Regions from separate parts of the Shinella zoogloeoides genome, predicted to be linked through region 3. Evidence: riboswitches for the same ligand, from Rfam matches in the RefSeq annotation. Region 3 holds a riboswitch; each other region holds the start of a gene.
What was found. A riboswitch is a leader RNA that binds a small molecule or an ion and turns the genes downstream of it on or off. The one in region 3 is predicted to bind cobalamin.

Region 1 (5,019 bases), on a different replicon from region 3:
TCGGCGATGGCGCCGAGCTCGACGACGAAGCTGTCGAATTCGTCGTGGTCGTGTTCCTCGCCGTTCTCGTGCTCCAGTTCGTGGTGCGACTTGCGGTTGGCGATATCGTCTTCCGAGCCGACGCCAAGACCGAGCAGAACGGCGGCGGCGACTTCACCGTTCCGCGCCTCGATCATCGACGGCTTGCGGGCGGTGCGGGAGGCGACTTCGGCACGCACGGCCTGAAGGCCGGCCGCGTCGATGAGATCCGTCTTGTTGAGCACGATGAGGTCGGCGGCGGTGAGCTGGTCCTCGAAAAGCTCTTCCAGCGGGCTTTCGTGATCGAGGTTCTCGTCTTCGACGCGCAGCGCATCGACCTTGTCGTGGTCGTCGGCAAAGCGGCCGGCGGCGACGGCGGCACTGTCGACCACAGTGATGACACCGTCGACCGTCACCTGGGTCTTGATCTCCGGCCAGTTGAAGGCGGCGACGAGCGGCTGCGGCAGGGCAAGGCCGGAGGTCTCGATGACGATATGGTCCGGACGGTTCTCGCGTTCCAGCAGCTTCGCCATGGTCGGGATGAAGTCGTCGGCGACGGTGCAGCAGATGCAGCCGTTGGTGAGCTCGATGATATCGTCCTCAGTGCAGGCTTCCGCGCCGCAGCCCTTCAGCACGTCGCCGTCGACGCCGAGATCGCCGAACTCGTTGATGATGAGCGCGATGCGCTTTCCACCGGCATTCTGCAGGAGGTTGCGGATCATCGTCGTCTTGCCCGCGCCGAGGAAGCCGGTGATGACGGTGGCGGGGATCTTCTGTTGCAGCATTGGCTCAACCCTTCATTTTCAGCGGCAGTCCGGCCGCGACGAAATAGACTTCTGGCACGAGGGCGGCCACCTGCTGGTGGAGCCGCCCGGCATGGTCGCGGAATTCGCGTGCCATGCGGTTTTCCGGCACGATGCCGAGGCCGACCTCGTTCGACACGAAGACCAGCCGGCCGGGCGCGGTTCTTATGGCCTCGAGGAGACCGGCGAATTCGGCAGCGATGTCCCGCTCCTCCAGCATCAGGTTGGTGAGCCAGAGCGTCAGGCAATCGATGAGGACCGCACGGTCCTTGCGCGTCACATCGGCAATGCGCGCGGCGAGCGCAAGCGGCTCCTCGTGCGTTTCCCAGCCTTTTCCGCGGTCTTCCCGATGCTTTGCGATGCGCGCGCGCATCTCGTCATCCCACGCGCGGCCGGTGGCGATATAATGACGCGAGAGGCCGGTCTCGGCGACCAGCCTCTCGGCAAAAGCGGATTTTCCGGAACGCGCACCGCCCAGAACCAGGACGGCTCCGGGCGATGTCACTGTCATATCAGGCCGCCTTGGCGATCTTCTCGTTGGCAAAACCCAGCGAAAGGCCGAGCACGATCCAGAAGAACAGCGTCGTTGCTAGCGCGGCGACGGCGAATTCCGCACCGAGAACGGCCGGAACGTTGCTGGAAATGTCGCCCGGCTGCGGCGCGCCGTAGACCTGCGGCGCCGCAATCAGCACGAGGCCGGCGATCTTGGCGACGATGTTCTGCTTGAGGAACAGCAGGTAGAGACCCGCCGCCGAGAGAATGACGGTCGCGATCCACCAGACCTGGCGGTCGCCGAGATCGGCTGCCGGGAAACCCGGAAGTTCCGGCGGCAGGCCGATGGCCGGCAGCATGTGCACGGCAAGCCAGCCGGCAGCGCCCCAGAGCGCACCGTTCGCGACCGTGATCGGATGGCCGGAGACGAGGCTGAAGCCTGCGAGCAGCAGCGCAAAGCCGGTACCCGTCACGAGGTTTGCCAGCAGCGTGCCGGAGAACCGGCTCATGCCGAACATGATGCCGCCCTCCTCGTGCTCCTCGCCCTCATGGGCATAGGCGACGGAAACGGGCGACAGGTAGGAGGCGACATCGAGAATGGCCGCGCCGAGCGAGGAATGCTCCTGTGTCTGGGCGGCGCCCTCGGTCGTCGGCGTGGTGCCGTCGGCGGCCGGCGCGGCTTCCTCGCCCTCGAACTCTTCGGCGTGCAGGATGAGCGGCACGACTCGCGCCTCCTGGGCGGCCGTCATGAGGACGCCGGAGAACAGCCCGGCCACCAGGGCGGCCAGGAGATAACGAACGATCATGTCAAAGCTCCTTAGTGGCAGGGAAAGCCGTAGGAGTGACGGGTATCGTGCGCCGTATCGTGCAGCACGGCCGAATTCGCAAGGCCGGCGCCGAACACGAGGAAGGCGCCGAGCAGCAGCGCGAAAACGCCGGCAACGAGGCGGTCGTTTGCGGAAAGGGTAACAGAAGACGTGGTAGAAACAGCCATGACAACCTCCGTGCAGGCGTTGGGGAAGCCCCTCCCCAGGTCGGGCGATATGCCCTCATTGTCTGGCAGGTCTCCTGGCTCGCGGCGTCCGGCGTTGTTCAACGCCTGCGGGTCACCCTCGCCTTCCCGGGCCCTAGCATCGCGAAAGACGGACGATTCGTAGAAAAAGAGGCGTCCAGCCTTGGCTTATCGCGATGCCACCCAGTGGCTTTTCCGGCCGGTCTTCGAGGCGCGGTCGCGGGCACCATTGCCTCGCTTGCACGCATGTCCTTCCGCCGGATAGGCGTCCCTCGCCACTCTACAGTCGCGGGGTCGGCCGTGATTGCAGCGCCCTGGTTGGGTCCGCCGCGTCACATTCCCATTTACTCCCCGATCCGTTTCCGGATCCGGGAACCATCCAATATCCCGATGATTATGCTTCCGGCCCTGACAAGTCAATTGACCGGCAGCGGCATCACCTGTGCTGAAACCGCCGTCCGGCCGTCGCAATTTCAATAGCCGGGAATGATCACCACGCCGCCGCGGTCGTTGTAATAGCCGTCGTCGCCGTAATACGGCTCGTCGTAATAACCGTCGACCGGCCCCTCCAGCACGTCGTAGTCCCGCTGCTGGTAGCGGCGCTGGCGCGGTTGCCGGGCTTCGGCATATCGCGCGGCCTGCCGCAGCGAGCGGAACTGCTGGCGCGACAGGTAGCCGTCGGCGCGGTAGCCGGAAGCCCCCTGCCAGGCAGAAATCGCCGCGCGGGTGCGCGGGCCGAAGACGCCGTCGGCGCCGTAGGTGTTGTAGCCGAGCACGCTCAGCCAGCGCTGTGCCTGGGCGCGGGTCGAACGGCCCAGATAGGCTTCGCGCGGATCGACGACGGGCTCTTCGACGACATTGCGCTCGGTCTCCACGGTCTCCTGCTTCGGCTGGACCTCCTGGCGGGCGGTGTTCGCCAATGCGGCAAGACGTTCGCGGGCATCCGCAACGAAGCGGCCGTCAGGATATTCGAAGATATAGGCGCGGAAAGCCTTTTCCGACCCTTCGAGCACGGCCTTCTGGAAGGCCTCTTCCTCGCGCTTGGCCGCATCCGCCTTCCCGGCGGCAAGGCCGCTCTCGTCCTTCTCGGCCTCGCGGGTCGCAGCCTGCCCGCCTTCGGCCGCCTTCTTCGCCGCCGCGGCTTCTGCCGCGCGCTTTTCCGCTTCCTTGGCAAGGCGGGCGGCTTCCGCGGCCTTGGCCTCGGCATCCGCGGCGGCCTTCGCCGCTTCGGCCTTCAGCCGCTCCACTTCGGCCGCCTTCTCCTCGGCAAGCTTGCGCGCGGCGGCGGCCTCCTGTTCGATCCGCGCCTTTTCGGCAGCGGCCGCCTTTTCCGTTTCTGCGCGCTTGGCCTCGGCTTCGCGGCGCGCGGTGGCTTCCTGCTCGGCGCGGGCCTTTTCAGCGGCGGCGGCTTCTTCCGCCTTCTTGCGGTCCGCCTCGGCTTTCAGGCGCGCGGCCTCTTCCGTCTTCGCCTTGTCGGCAGCCGCCTGGGCTTCGGCCTTCAGGCGCTCGGCCTCGGAGGCCTGCTCCTCGGCAAGCTTGCGGGCCTCAGCCTCTTTCTTCTCCGTTTCGGCCTTGAGCCGGGCGGCCTCTTCGGCACGCGCCTTTTCCGCTGCTGCGGCCTCGGCCTTCGCCTTTTCTTGGGCAGCCGCCTTTTCCTCGGCGAGCTTGCGGGCGGCAGCGGCTTCCTCCGCCTTCTTTGCCTCCGCTTCCGCCTTCACGCGCGCCGCTTCCGCCTCGGCCTTCGCCTTCTCTGCTTCGGCAGCCTTCTGTGCCTCTTCCGCCTTCCGGGCTTCCGCGGCCTTGCGGGCCGCTTCCTCGCTCCTGGTTTTTTCCGCCTCGGCAGCCTTCCTTGCGTCTTCCGCCTTCCTCGCCTCCTCCTCGGCCTTGGCCTTGGCCTTTTCGGCGGCGGCCGCCGCCTCGGCCTTGGCGGCCGTGTCGTCGGTGGAGGCTGGCCTGGTCTTCGCCGCGGCCTGGAGTTCGGCGATGCGCAGGCGCGCCATGGAGGCGAAGGTGCCGTTCGGATAGGCCTTCAGGTAGCCTTCATATTGCGCAAGGTCGCTGCCCGAGGAGACCTTCTGCCAGAGTGCGAACTCCTCTTCCCAGCGTTTTCCGGCACTGGTGGCTTCCTTGGCCGTCTGGGCGAAGGCCGCGGCCGGAAGGCCGGCGACGAGCGACAGCCCGACGAGGCTTGCCAGAACGAAACGTGCGAGAGGACCAGAACCCATATATTTCACCCTTTTGATCGCGCGCGGCGTCGGCGCCCGATGACCGGGCGCATTTTCGTCACTCCTTGCACCGAATTCTGGCGCAACTTTGGTGCGGCAGGCCGGCAGCGGAGGAACCCGAAGGCTCTACGTTTCAGGAGGCCGGTTTAATCAGCGGAACCTAAAAGGCCATCGAGCCAGCGGCGGTCGAGAACCGCCTCCAGTTCCGCCGCGACACCATCAAGCGCGGCATCGACGCTGGCGCGATAATCGAACCCGCCGCCCTCGATGCCGAAATCCGCCAGCAGCCTCGCCCGGTAGGCATCGCTCGAGAGCAGGCCGTGCAGATAGGTGCCCATCACGCGGCCATCGGGCGAGACGGCACCGTCCGGCCGGCCGTCGATGCTGACGGCGGGGCGCCCGGCATCCGGGCCGGAGGTGCGACCGAGATGAATTTCATATCCCTCCAGCGGCACATCGTATTGCAGGG
Region 2 (5,019 bases), on a different replicon from region 3:
ACAAAAGGCTGCCGACGACGCCGACGGCGCGGCTCGCATCGGTGACATAGACCGCCTGGCCGCGGTCATAGCGCGGATGGATTTTTACCGCCGTATGCACGCGGCTCGTCGTCGCCCCGCCGATGAGAAGCGGGATGTCGAAGCCTTCGCGCTCCATTTCCGCGGCGACGTGCACCATCTCGTCGAGCGAGGGCGTGATGAGGCCGGACAGGCCGATGATGTCGACCTTCTCCGCCTTCGCTGTTTCCAGGATCTTCGTCGCCGGCACCATGACACCGAGGTCGATGATCTCGTAATTGTTGCAGGCGAGCACGACGCCGACGATGTTCTTGCCGATATCGTGCACGTCGCCCTTGACCGTCGCCATCAGGATTTTTCCCGCGCTCTGCCGCTCGCCGCTGCCGCCATTGGCAAGCTTTTCGGCTTCCATGTAGGGCAGCAGAACGGCGACGGCCTGCTTCATCACGCGGGCGGATTTCACCACCTGCGGCAGGAACATCTTGCCGGCCCCGAAGAGGTCGCCGACGACGTTCATGCCGGCCATCAGCGGCCCCTCGATGACATGCAGCGGGCGCTCGGCGTTCTGCCGCGCCTCTTCCGTGTCCTCTTCGACGAATTCGGTGATGCCGTTGACCAGCGCATGCTCCAGCCGCTTTTCCACCGGCCAGTCGCGCCAGGCAAGATCGCGTTCCTTGGCCTCCTTGCCGCCCGAACCTTTGAAGCGCTCGGCGATATCGAGCATGCGCTCGGTGGCGGTGCCGCCGGCCTTCGGCACGCGGTTCAGCACCACGTCCTCGCAGGCCTCGCGCAGGTCGGCCTCGATCGTGTCGTAGACGGCGAGCTGGCCGGCATTGACGATGCCCATGTCCATGCCCGCCTGGATGGCGTGGTAGAGGAAGACGGCGTGCATCGCCTCGCGCACCGGCTCGTTGCCGCGGAAGGAGAAGGAAAGGTTGGAGACGCCGCCCGAGATATGGGCATGCGGCAGGCTCGCGGTGATCTCGGCCGTCGCCTCGATGAAGTCGACGCCGTAATTGTCGTGCTCCTCGATGCCGGTGGCGACGGCGAAGATGTTCGGGTCGAAGACGATATCTTCAGGCGCAAGGCCGGCGACCTCGGTGAGCAGCTTGTAGGCGCGGGTGCAGATCTCCACCTTGCGCGCCTTCGTATCGGCCTGGCCGGTCTCGTCGAAGGCCATGACGACGACGGCCGCGCCATAGGCGCGCACGAGTTTCGCATGGTGCAGGAAGGCTTCCTCCCCCTCCTTCAGCGAGATCGAGTTGACCAGCGGCTTGCCCTGCACGCATTTGAGACCCGCCTCGATCACCTCCCATTTCGAGGAGTCGATCATCACGGGCACGCGGGCGATATCCGGCTCGGCGGCGATGAGGTTGAGGTATTCCACCATCGCCCTGCTGGAATCGATCAGCCCCTCGTCCATGTTGATGTCGATGACCTGCGCACCGTTCGCCACCTGGTCGCGCGCGACGTCGAGGGCGGCCGCATAGTCGCCCGCCGTGATCAGCTTGCGGAATTTCGCCGAGCCGGTGACATTGGTGCGCTCGCCGACATTCACGAAGGGAATGGCCTCGGTCAGCGTGAAGGGTTCGAGGCCGGACAGCCGCATATGGCGCGGGATGTCGGGGATTTCGCGCGGCTTATGGCGTGAAGCCGCCTCGGCGATGGCGCGGATATGGTCCGGCGTCGAGCCGCAGCAGCCGCCGACCACGTTGACCAGTCCGTCGCGCATGAAGCCTTCGATCTGGGCGGCCATCTCGTCCGGCGTCTCGTCGTACTGGCCGAAGGCGTTCGGCAGGCCGGCATTGGGATAGGCGCAGACGAAGGTCTGGGCGACAGCGGAGATCTCGGCGAGATGCGCGCGCATGGCGTTGGCGCCGAGCGCGCAATTGAGGCCGATGGAGAACGGATCGGCATGGCGAACCGAGTTCCAGAAGGCCTCCGGCGTCTGGCCGGAAAGGGTGCGGCCGGAAAGGTCGGTGATGGTGCCCGAGATCATGACGGGCAGGTCGATGCCCTTTTCCTCGAAGACCTCGCGCGTGGCGAAGATCGCCGCCTTGGCGTTCAGCGTGTCGAAGATCGTCTCGATGAGGATGATGTCCGCTCCGCCGTCGATGAGGCCGCGCACCTGTTCGGCATAGGCGATGCGAAGATCGTCGAAGGTGACGGCGCGGTAGCCGGGATTGTTGACGTCGGGCGAGATCGAGGCCGTACGGTTCGTCGGGCCGAGCGCGCCGGCGACGAAGCGGCGGCGGCCGTCCTTCTCCTGCGCGCGCAGGCCGGCGCGGCGGGCAAGGCGCGCGCCGTCGCGGTTCAGCTCATAGACCATGTCCTCCATGCCGTAGTCGGCCTGGGCGATGGTGGTGGAGGAGAAGGTGTTGGTTTCGAGGATATCGGCGCCCGCCAGCGCATAGCGGTAGTGGATGTCCTCGATCGCGCCCGGCTGGGTCAGCGTCAGGAGGTCGTTGTTGCCCTGCTGGTGGCAGGCGCAGTCGCCGAAGCGTGTCCCCCGGAAATCGTCCTCGACCAGTTTCAGCGTCTGGATTTCCGTGCCCATGGCGCCGTCGAGCACCAGGATGCGCTCCCTCGCCGCGGCCTGGAGCGCCGCGAGGATCTCGCGCCCGTCGCGCGGCGGCAGTTCGGGGCCGAACAGGGTGTCCAGGTGGGAGTTGGCCATGGCAATGCGCCTCCGGTGTGCAAACTAACACGACCGAAGTCACATAAAGATATCTTTATGTCAACATGCGTTTATGCGATTGCGCCTAATGAATCGGCCCGTCCGCACCCGCAAGCGAGGCGAACAGCGTCCTGAGGCGCGCGATGTCGGGATCGGCGCCCTCGTATTGCGACAGCTTCTTCATCTCCTTCAAAGCCTCGACCGCAAGGTCGGCGCCGCGCGGCTGCCAGAGCAGCCAGGAGATGAAGACGGATTCCGGCTTGCCGGTGCCGGAAGACTGGTTCTCTGTGAATGCAAACATGTCTTCCCCAATCGAAAATTGGGGGATGCCGGACGCACGCTGCTGGAATTTCGCCGAAAGGCGAAAGCAGACGCACACCATTGGGACACCCCGCCCATGGACGTTACGAACTGTCAGGGCAGGTCTCCTGGCTTGCGGGTCATAGCGTCCGTCTCGCCTTCCCGGTGTCTCACCAGTGGCATCGAGCGACAGAAACTCGCCGTTCACAGTTGCGGGGGCAGCGCCGGTCTTGCTGCTCCGTCAGGAGCAATCGCACCGGCTTCCCTCTTAGCCTCCGAGCCGCACACGACTCGGAAGACCCTGACGGTCGCCAAACTGGCGCGGCGGGGCCGCCAAGTCAATGGCGCGGACAGCCATTTACAGGGGAGCAAAAAAAACGGGAACTTTTCTTCGACCCGTGCATTTCCACTTAGCCGGCACCATGCGCCGGCTCGCCCTGGGGGAGGGACGGGCGATTCACCAAAACCGCAGATGAGGGTCCATGCTGCGCCATCACGCCCTGTTGACAGGTTGCAAGTCTCTGTCCTTACGGCTAAAAAATGCCGTTTTCATGCACCACGCGGCCAGGATGCCCATCAGCGTGTCGCTTGAGCCATATCGAACCGTGAAACGCCTTGGCGGCGTGGCCCGGTGTCATGGCTGAACGCGGCACCGAGATGAAGCCTGCCCGCAAAAAACCTTCCGACGCAAAGGCCGTCGCCGGTTGGTTCAACATGGCCGGATCCAGAATCAGAAATATGCCCCTTCATAATACGCCGCATACTCCGCGCGACGCCGATGCCAAGCAGATCGACTATAACGATTCGATCCGCGCCACCTATCTGACGCTGGAGGAGCTGGCCGCGTGCGGTGAAGCGCTCGCCCGCGAGAAGACGGCATCCCTGCCGGGCTACCGGCCGTTCGAGTTCCGGCCACGGCACAAGGAAAACGAGAAGGAGATCTTCCGCGTCTACCAGGCAACCGCCAAGGACGTGGAGGCAGGCGCCCAGATCACGCCGGCGGCCGAATGGCTGCTCGACAACTACTACGTCATCGAAGAGGCGATCCAGGAGGTCCGGCGCGACTTCCCCCGCCGGTTCTTCAACCAGCTCTCGACCCTGGAGATCGAGGGGCAGCCGATCCCCCGCACGCTGGCGCTCGCCTGGATCTATGTCGCCCATACCCACAGCGGCGTCACCGAGGAAAGCCTGACGGCCTTCGTGCAGGGCTTCCAGAAGCTCGACGCGCTGAAGATCGGCGAGCTCTGGGCGCTGCCTTCCTTCATCCGCTTCGTGCTGCTCGAAAACCTCCGCCGCATTTCCAGCCGCGTCGAGCGTTCGCGCAAGATGCGCTTCAAGGCCAATGAGGTGGCCGACGAACTGGTCCGCCTCAACGATCCGGAAAAGTGCATCGCGCATCTGCGCTCGATGGAAAGCTTCACCGAGGACAACACCTTCGTGATCCAGCTTCTCTATCGCCTGCGCGACGGCCTCCAGGCCTCCGGCGCGGTGATCCAGTGGCTGGAACGCAAGATCGAAAGCCGCGGCACCGATCTCGAAGAACTGATCGTCGCCGAGAACAACCGGCTTTCCTCCGGCAATGTGACGATGAGCGCGCTCATCAAGAGCCTGCGCACCATCGACGATACGGAATGGCCGGTCTGGTTCGAAAGCGTCAGCCGCCTCGACGAGGCGCTGCGCCAGGGATCGGACTACAGCGACCTCGATTTCGGCTCGCGCAACAAATACCGCAATTCCATCGAACGCTTCGCCCGGCGCTCCGGCAAGACCGAGCTGGAAGTCACCGAAACGGCGCTCGCCATGACCGCGGAAGATGCCGCCGCGCATGTCGAAGACCTCGACTACGAGGCCAATGTGGCCGCCTTCCTGGTCGGCAAGAAGCGCAAGCTGCTGGAAAAGCGCATCGGCTACCGCCCGACGATCGTCCAGCGCGTCGTGCGCCTCACCCGCAAGCTCGACTGGCTGGCGATCGCCGGCCCGAACATCATCCTGACGCTGCTGGCGATGATCGCGGTCTACTATTT
Region 3 (5,019 bases):
CCGCAGCCCGACGGCCCCAGCAGGGTCAGGAATTCGTTGCGCCGGACGTCGAGGTCGATGGCGTCGAGCGCCGTCACCGCCTGTCCCTCAGGCGTGGCAAAGACCTTCGCCGCCTTCTCCAGGCGGACTATGGATTCTCGCATCGTCGTTCCCCAATTTGTTATAAAAATAACGCTTGTGCGATTTAGATATGTGGATACCATTTACCCATCCAAGTCAACGGCCGAAAGAAGCCGGGACGGGAACAGGCGGCGCAAAGGAAAGCGCCGGGGCCAGAACGGCCGAACCACCAGAGGAGAGTATTCAATGACGAAATCAGATCGTGCCGGCGCATCCGGCCTTCGCGCCTTGACGCGCCGCACCGCCCTTTCCCTCGCCGCCCTCCTGGCGGCCGCCGGTGTCGCCGGCGCCAGCGAGCTCAACGTCTACAACTGGGGTGAATACATCAATCCGGAAGTGCTGAAGAAATTCGAGGAGGAGACCAAGATCAAGGTCAACCTCTCGACCTATTCCTCCAACGAGGAGATGCTGGCGAAGATCCAGGGCGGCGCGACGGGCTATGACGTGGTCTTCCCGTCCGTGCACATGCAGGACATCATGGCCAAGCTCGACCTCCTCGAAAAGACCGACATCAATACCTATGAGGGCTTCAAGAACATCGATCCGGCCTTCCTGCGCGCAAAGAGCGACCCGAACGGCGAATATTGCCTGCCCTATGCGTGGGGTTCTGTGGGCATCATGTATAACCGCAAGATCCTCGGCAAGGACATCACCGGCTGGAAGGACCTGATCGAGACGGTCAAGGCCAAGGGGCTGAAGTTCACCCTGCTCGACGACATGCGCGAAGTGCTGGCCGTCGGCCTCATCCTCAACGGCCACAAGATCAACTCGACCGATCCGGCCGAACTCCAGCAGGCCGCCGATACGATCATCGCCATGAAACCCGACATCGCGGCCTTCACCTATGACGAACGGCCTATGGTGCAGGCGGGCGACGTAGCCGCCGGCCACGCCTTCGTCGGCGCCATGATCGACGTCTTCGGCAACGAGAAGGACCTCGGCTACGTGATCCCCGAGGAGGGCGCGACCATGTACCAGGAGGACATCTGCGTGCTGAAGAGCGCGCCGAACAAGGAGAACGCCATCAAGTTCCTCCAGTTCTATACGCGTCCGGAAATCGTCGCCCTCAACGTCTCGCAGCAGACCAACGGCACGGCCAATGTGCCGGCGCGGGAATTGACCGTCGAAAAGATCAAGAATAGCAAGGAAATCAACCCGCCGGCCGAGACGATGGCGCGTCTCCAGATATTCGAGGATCTGGGTCCGGCGCTGCGTCAGGTGGACCGCGTGTGGACGCGGGTCAAGACGGCCCAGTGAGCGCGGTGTGAGCGCGGTTGATCCCCGCCCGTCTCCGGACGGGCGGGAGCTTGAAGAGAGGGGCGACGTGTCGAAACGCATTGTGAAGCTCGTTCAGTCCGACGACCTCCGGCGGTCGAAATCCGACAAGCTGATCGCCCATTACATCGAGCGCAACCTCGCCGAGCTTCCCTTCGAGACGGCGCGCTCCATCGCCCAGCGGCTCCAGCTCTCGCCGATGACCATCGGCCGGTATCTGCGCCGCATGGGCTTCGACGGCCTCGACGAATTGAAGAACGAGTTGCGCCACGGCAGTTCCAATCCCGCCTGGCAGGTCAAGGGCCAGGTCGATCGGCTGGAGCAGGACCGCAAGGAAGGCAAGCTGCTCGCCGGCCTCATCCAGCAGCAGATCGACAATCTCGGCCAAATCTACGCCATCACCAATGCGCCCGAATGGCAGCAGACGATCGACGCGCTGATCGGGGCAAGCGAAGTCTATGTCGCCGCATACCAGAACGTGCGCGGCATCGCGCAGTATTTCGCCAGCCAGCTTTCCTACACCCGCCCGCGCGTGCAGTTCGTCGATGGCCTCAACGGCACCTATGCCGAGCTTCTCGACGGCTCCGTCGACGGGCGTCTGCTGTTCCTGCACGATGTGCGCCGCTTCGCCGCAAAGGCCCGGCCGCTGGCGCTGGAGGCGCGGCGCGCCGGCGTCAAGGTCGTGCTGCTGACCGACGAATTCTGCCCCTGGGGACCCGAAGTCTCCGACATCTGCCTGATCGTGCCCGGCTCGCACGGCCCGCTCTGGGACGGCGCCGCCACCATGACGGCCGTCATGGACCTGATGCTCAGCAATGTCATCGTCGTCATGGGGGACGCCGTCAGTGAGCGCGTCGATACGCTGACGCGCCTGCAGGACGTCTTCGGCGATTTCGAGACCTGATCGCCATCCCTGCCTTGACGCTGCCGCGCGGCGCGGACTAAGGATGGGCCGACGGTTCCCTGAAGGATGACTCCCAGGGGATTAATAGGGAACACGGTGCGGACGACCCAACAGGGACCCATTCCGTGGCTGCCCCCGCAACTGTAGGCGGATTGCCGCCTGTCCTTGGACGCGTTCGGCGTCATGCCACTGCGGTTTCCGCGGGAAGGCAGACAGGTCGCAGATATCCGTGAGCCAGGAGACCTGCCGTCAGAGCAACAATCCCAGTCACGGGCGGGGATGCCCGGAACAGGAGACGCCATGACGATTCCGGCTGCCGCCTACGGCAGGCTTCCCTTCGTTTTCTCCCGACCGAACGCGCCTGGCCCTTCGCGGCCTGTCGCCTGAGCCCGCACGCTTTCATCTTTCCGGGAGAAATCCATGACCATGTTCCCCGCGGCCACTCGCGCCGCATCCTTCCTTTCCGCTCTTGCCGGCGCCGCCGCCCTTCTTGCAGCCGGCGCGGCCCAGGCCGCCGAGACGCAGTATCCGCTGACATTCGAAAATTGCGGCCGCCCGGTCACCTTCCAGAAGGCGCCGACGCAGACCGTTTCGATCGGCCAGAGCTCCACCGAAATCCTCTATATGCTCGGCCTTGCCGACAAGGTCGTGGGCACGGCCCTCTGGGTCGGGCCGGTGCTCAAGGGCTATGAGGAGGTCAACGCCAAGATCGACCGCCTCGCCGACAACGAGCCGAGCTTCGAAAGCGTGCTCGCCAAGAACCCCGATATCGTCACCGTGCAGTTCCAGTGGCAGATCGGGCCGGAAGGCGTCGTCGCCAAGCCCGAGCAGTTCGAGGAACTCGGCATCCCCGTCTATACCTCGCCGTCCGATTGCGTCGGCAAGGAGAACAGCGCGGCAAGCGATGGCGTGCGCCACCAGGTCTTCACCATGGAGCTCGTCTATCAGGAGGTCCGCGAGCTGGCCGCGATCTACAACGTCAAGGAAAAGGGCGAAGAGGTCGTCGCGGCGCTGAAAAAGCGCGAGGAGGCGGCCCGGACGAAGGTTGCCGCTGCCGGCGGCAAGCTTTCGGCCGTCTTCTGGTTCTCCAGCGCCGCCGATGCCGATCCCTATGTCGCCGGAAAGAACGGCGCGCCGGGCTACATCATGTCGGCGCTCGGCATCGAGAACATCATCAAGACCGACGACGAATGGCCGACCGTCGGCTGGGAGACCATCGCCAAGGCGTCCCCGACGATGATCGTCGCCGGCTCGATGGAACGCCGCCGCTATCCGCTCGACAGCCTCGAAGCCAAGCTCGACTTCCTGAAGACCGACCCGGTCGCAAGCCTGATGCCGGCCGTCACGAACGGCCATGTCTTCGACATGGACGCGCAGGCGATGAACCCGACGATCCGCACGATCGAGGGCATCGAGCTTCTTGCCGATGCGATCGAGAAGGCTGGCCTCGCAAAGTGACCGCCGATCACCCCCTTCTGCTCCGCACGGGCGCCGCTTCCGCGGCGCTCGTGCTGCTGCTTTTCGCGCTCGGCATCGGAGCGGCAGTGGGCGAGACGGCGATACCGCTCGACGTGGTGGGAAAGACGGTGGCCAACCGCCTCTGGCATGCCGGCTATCCGCTGGAGCCCATCGACGAGGGCATCATCTGGAACTACCGGCTGAGCCGGGCGGTGGTGGCGGCCTGCTGCGGCTCCGCGCTCGCGCTGTGCGGCGTCGTGCTGCAATCGCTCCTGCGCAATGCGCTCGCCGATCCCTATATCCTCGGCATCTCGGCAGGCGCCTCTACGGGCGCGGTCAGCGTCGCGATCCTCGGCGTCGGGGCCGGCGCGCTGACGCTGCCTGCCGGGGCGTTCGTCGGCGCGCTGGTCGCTTTCGGCCTCGTCAGCGCGCTTGCCGTCCGCGCGGGGCGGGGAACGGGCGCGATCATCCTTGCCGGCATCGCGGGCTCGCAGCTCTTCAACGCGCTCACCTCCTTCATCGTCACCAAGGCGGCGAGCGCGGAACAGGCGCGCGGCATCATGTTCTGGCTGCTCGGCAATCTCTCCGGCGTGCGCTGGCCGGATGTCTGGCTGGCGCTTCCCGTCGCAATCGCCGGCCTCATCGTCTGCCTCTGGCATGCGCGCGCGCTCGATGCCTTCACCTTCGGCGCGGAATCGGCCGCCTCGCTCGGCATCCCGGTGCGCCGCGTCTATGTCGTGCTGATCGCCATCTCCGCGCTGATGACCGCGACCATGGTCTCCATCGTCGGCTCGATCGGCTTCGTCGGCCTCGTCATTCCCCATGCCGCGCGCATGGTGGTCGGCGTCCGGCATGGGCTCCTGCTGCCCGCTTCCGCCCTGATCGGCGCCATCTTCATGATCGCCGCGGACGTCCTGTCGCGCGTCATCATCCCGGGCCAGGTGCTTCCGATCGGCGTCATCACGGCGCTGTTCGGCGCACCGGCCTTCGCACTCATCCTCAGCCAGAGGAGAACGGCGCGATGACGCTTCTGGCAACGGGTCTCCACTGGTCGGCCGGCGGCACGACGATCCTGTCGGATGTGTCGCTCGACGTGCGCCCCGGCGAATTCCTCGGCATCATCGGCCCGAACGGTTCCGGCAAGACCAGCCTGATGTCGCTGCTGGCCGGCATCCGCAAGCCGCAGGCCGGCGCGGTGACGCTCGACGGTGAGCCCTTGTCCGTTCACGGCCGGCAGGCGATCGCCCGGCGCATCGCCTTCG

Region 1: another riboswitch for cobalamin. It lies ahead of Q9316_RS10760 (CbtB domain-containing protein); the one in region 3 lies ahead of Q9316_RS21170 (ABC transporter substrate-binding protein).
Region 2: another riboswitch for cobalamin. It lies ahead of Q9316_RS18040 (hypothetical protein); the one in region 3 lies ahead of Q9316_RS21170 (ABC transporter substrate-binding protein).

Annotation. Positions count from the first base shown of each region.
Region 1 is NZ_CP132311.1:1,949,020-1,954,038, forward strand. Features, by position in the region: gene cobW (cobalamin biosynthesis protein CobW) at 1-803, opposite strand, end outside; gene cobU (bifunctional adenosylcobinamide kinase/adenosylcobinamide-phosphate guanylyltransferase) at 808-1,332, opposite strand; gene Q9316_RS10755 (CbtA family protein) at 1,334-2,119, opposite strand; gene Q9316_RS10760 (CbtB domain-containing protein) at 2,131-2,307, opposite strand; cobalamin riboswitch at 2,355-2,720, opposite strand; gene Q9316_RS10765 (peptidoglycan-binding domain-containing protein) at 2,799-4,550, opposite strand; gene Q9316_RS10770 (cobyric acid synthase) at 4,697-5,019, opposite strand, start outside.
Region 2 is NZ_CP132311.1:3,457,297-3,462,315, forward strand. Features, by position in the region: gene metH (methionine synthase) at 1-2,695, opposite strand, end outside; gene Q9316_RS18040 (hypothetical protein) at 2,781-2,996, opposite strand; cobalamin riboswitch at 3,097-3,314, opposite strand; gene Q9316_RS18045 (hypothetical protein) at 3,529-3,711, opposite strand; gene Q9316_RS18050 (GH36-type glycosyl hydrolase domain-containing protein) at 3,734-5,019, shown strand, end outside.
Region 3 is NZ_CP132312.1:147,143-152,161, reverse strand. Features, by position in the region: gene Q9316_RS21185 (ABC transporter ATP-binding protein) at 1-143, opposite strand, end outside; gene Q9316_RS21180 (polyamine ABC transporter substrate-binding protein) at 307-1,377, shown strand; gene Q9316_RS21175 (MurR/RpiR family transcriptional regulator) at 1,445-2,299, shown strand; cobalamin riboswitch at 2,335-2,564, shown strand; gene Q9316_RS21170 (ABC transporter substrate-binding protein) at 2,720-3,757, shown strand; gene Q9316_RS21165 (FecCD family ABC transporter permease) at 3,754-4,782, shown strand; gene Q9316_RS21160 (ABC transporter ATP-binding protein) at 4,779-5,019, shown strand, end outside.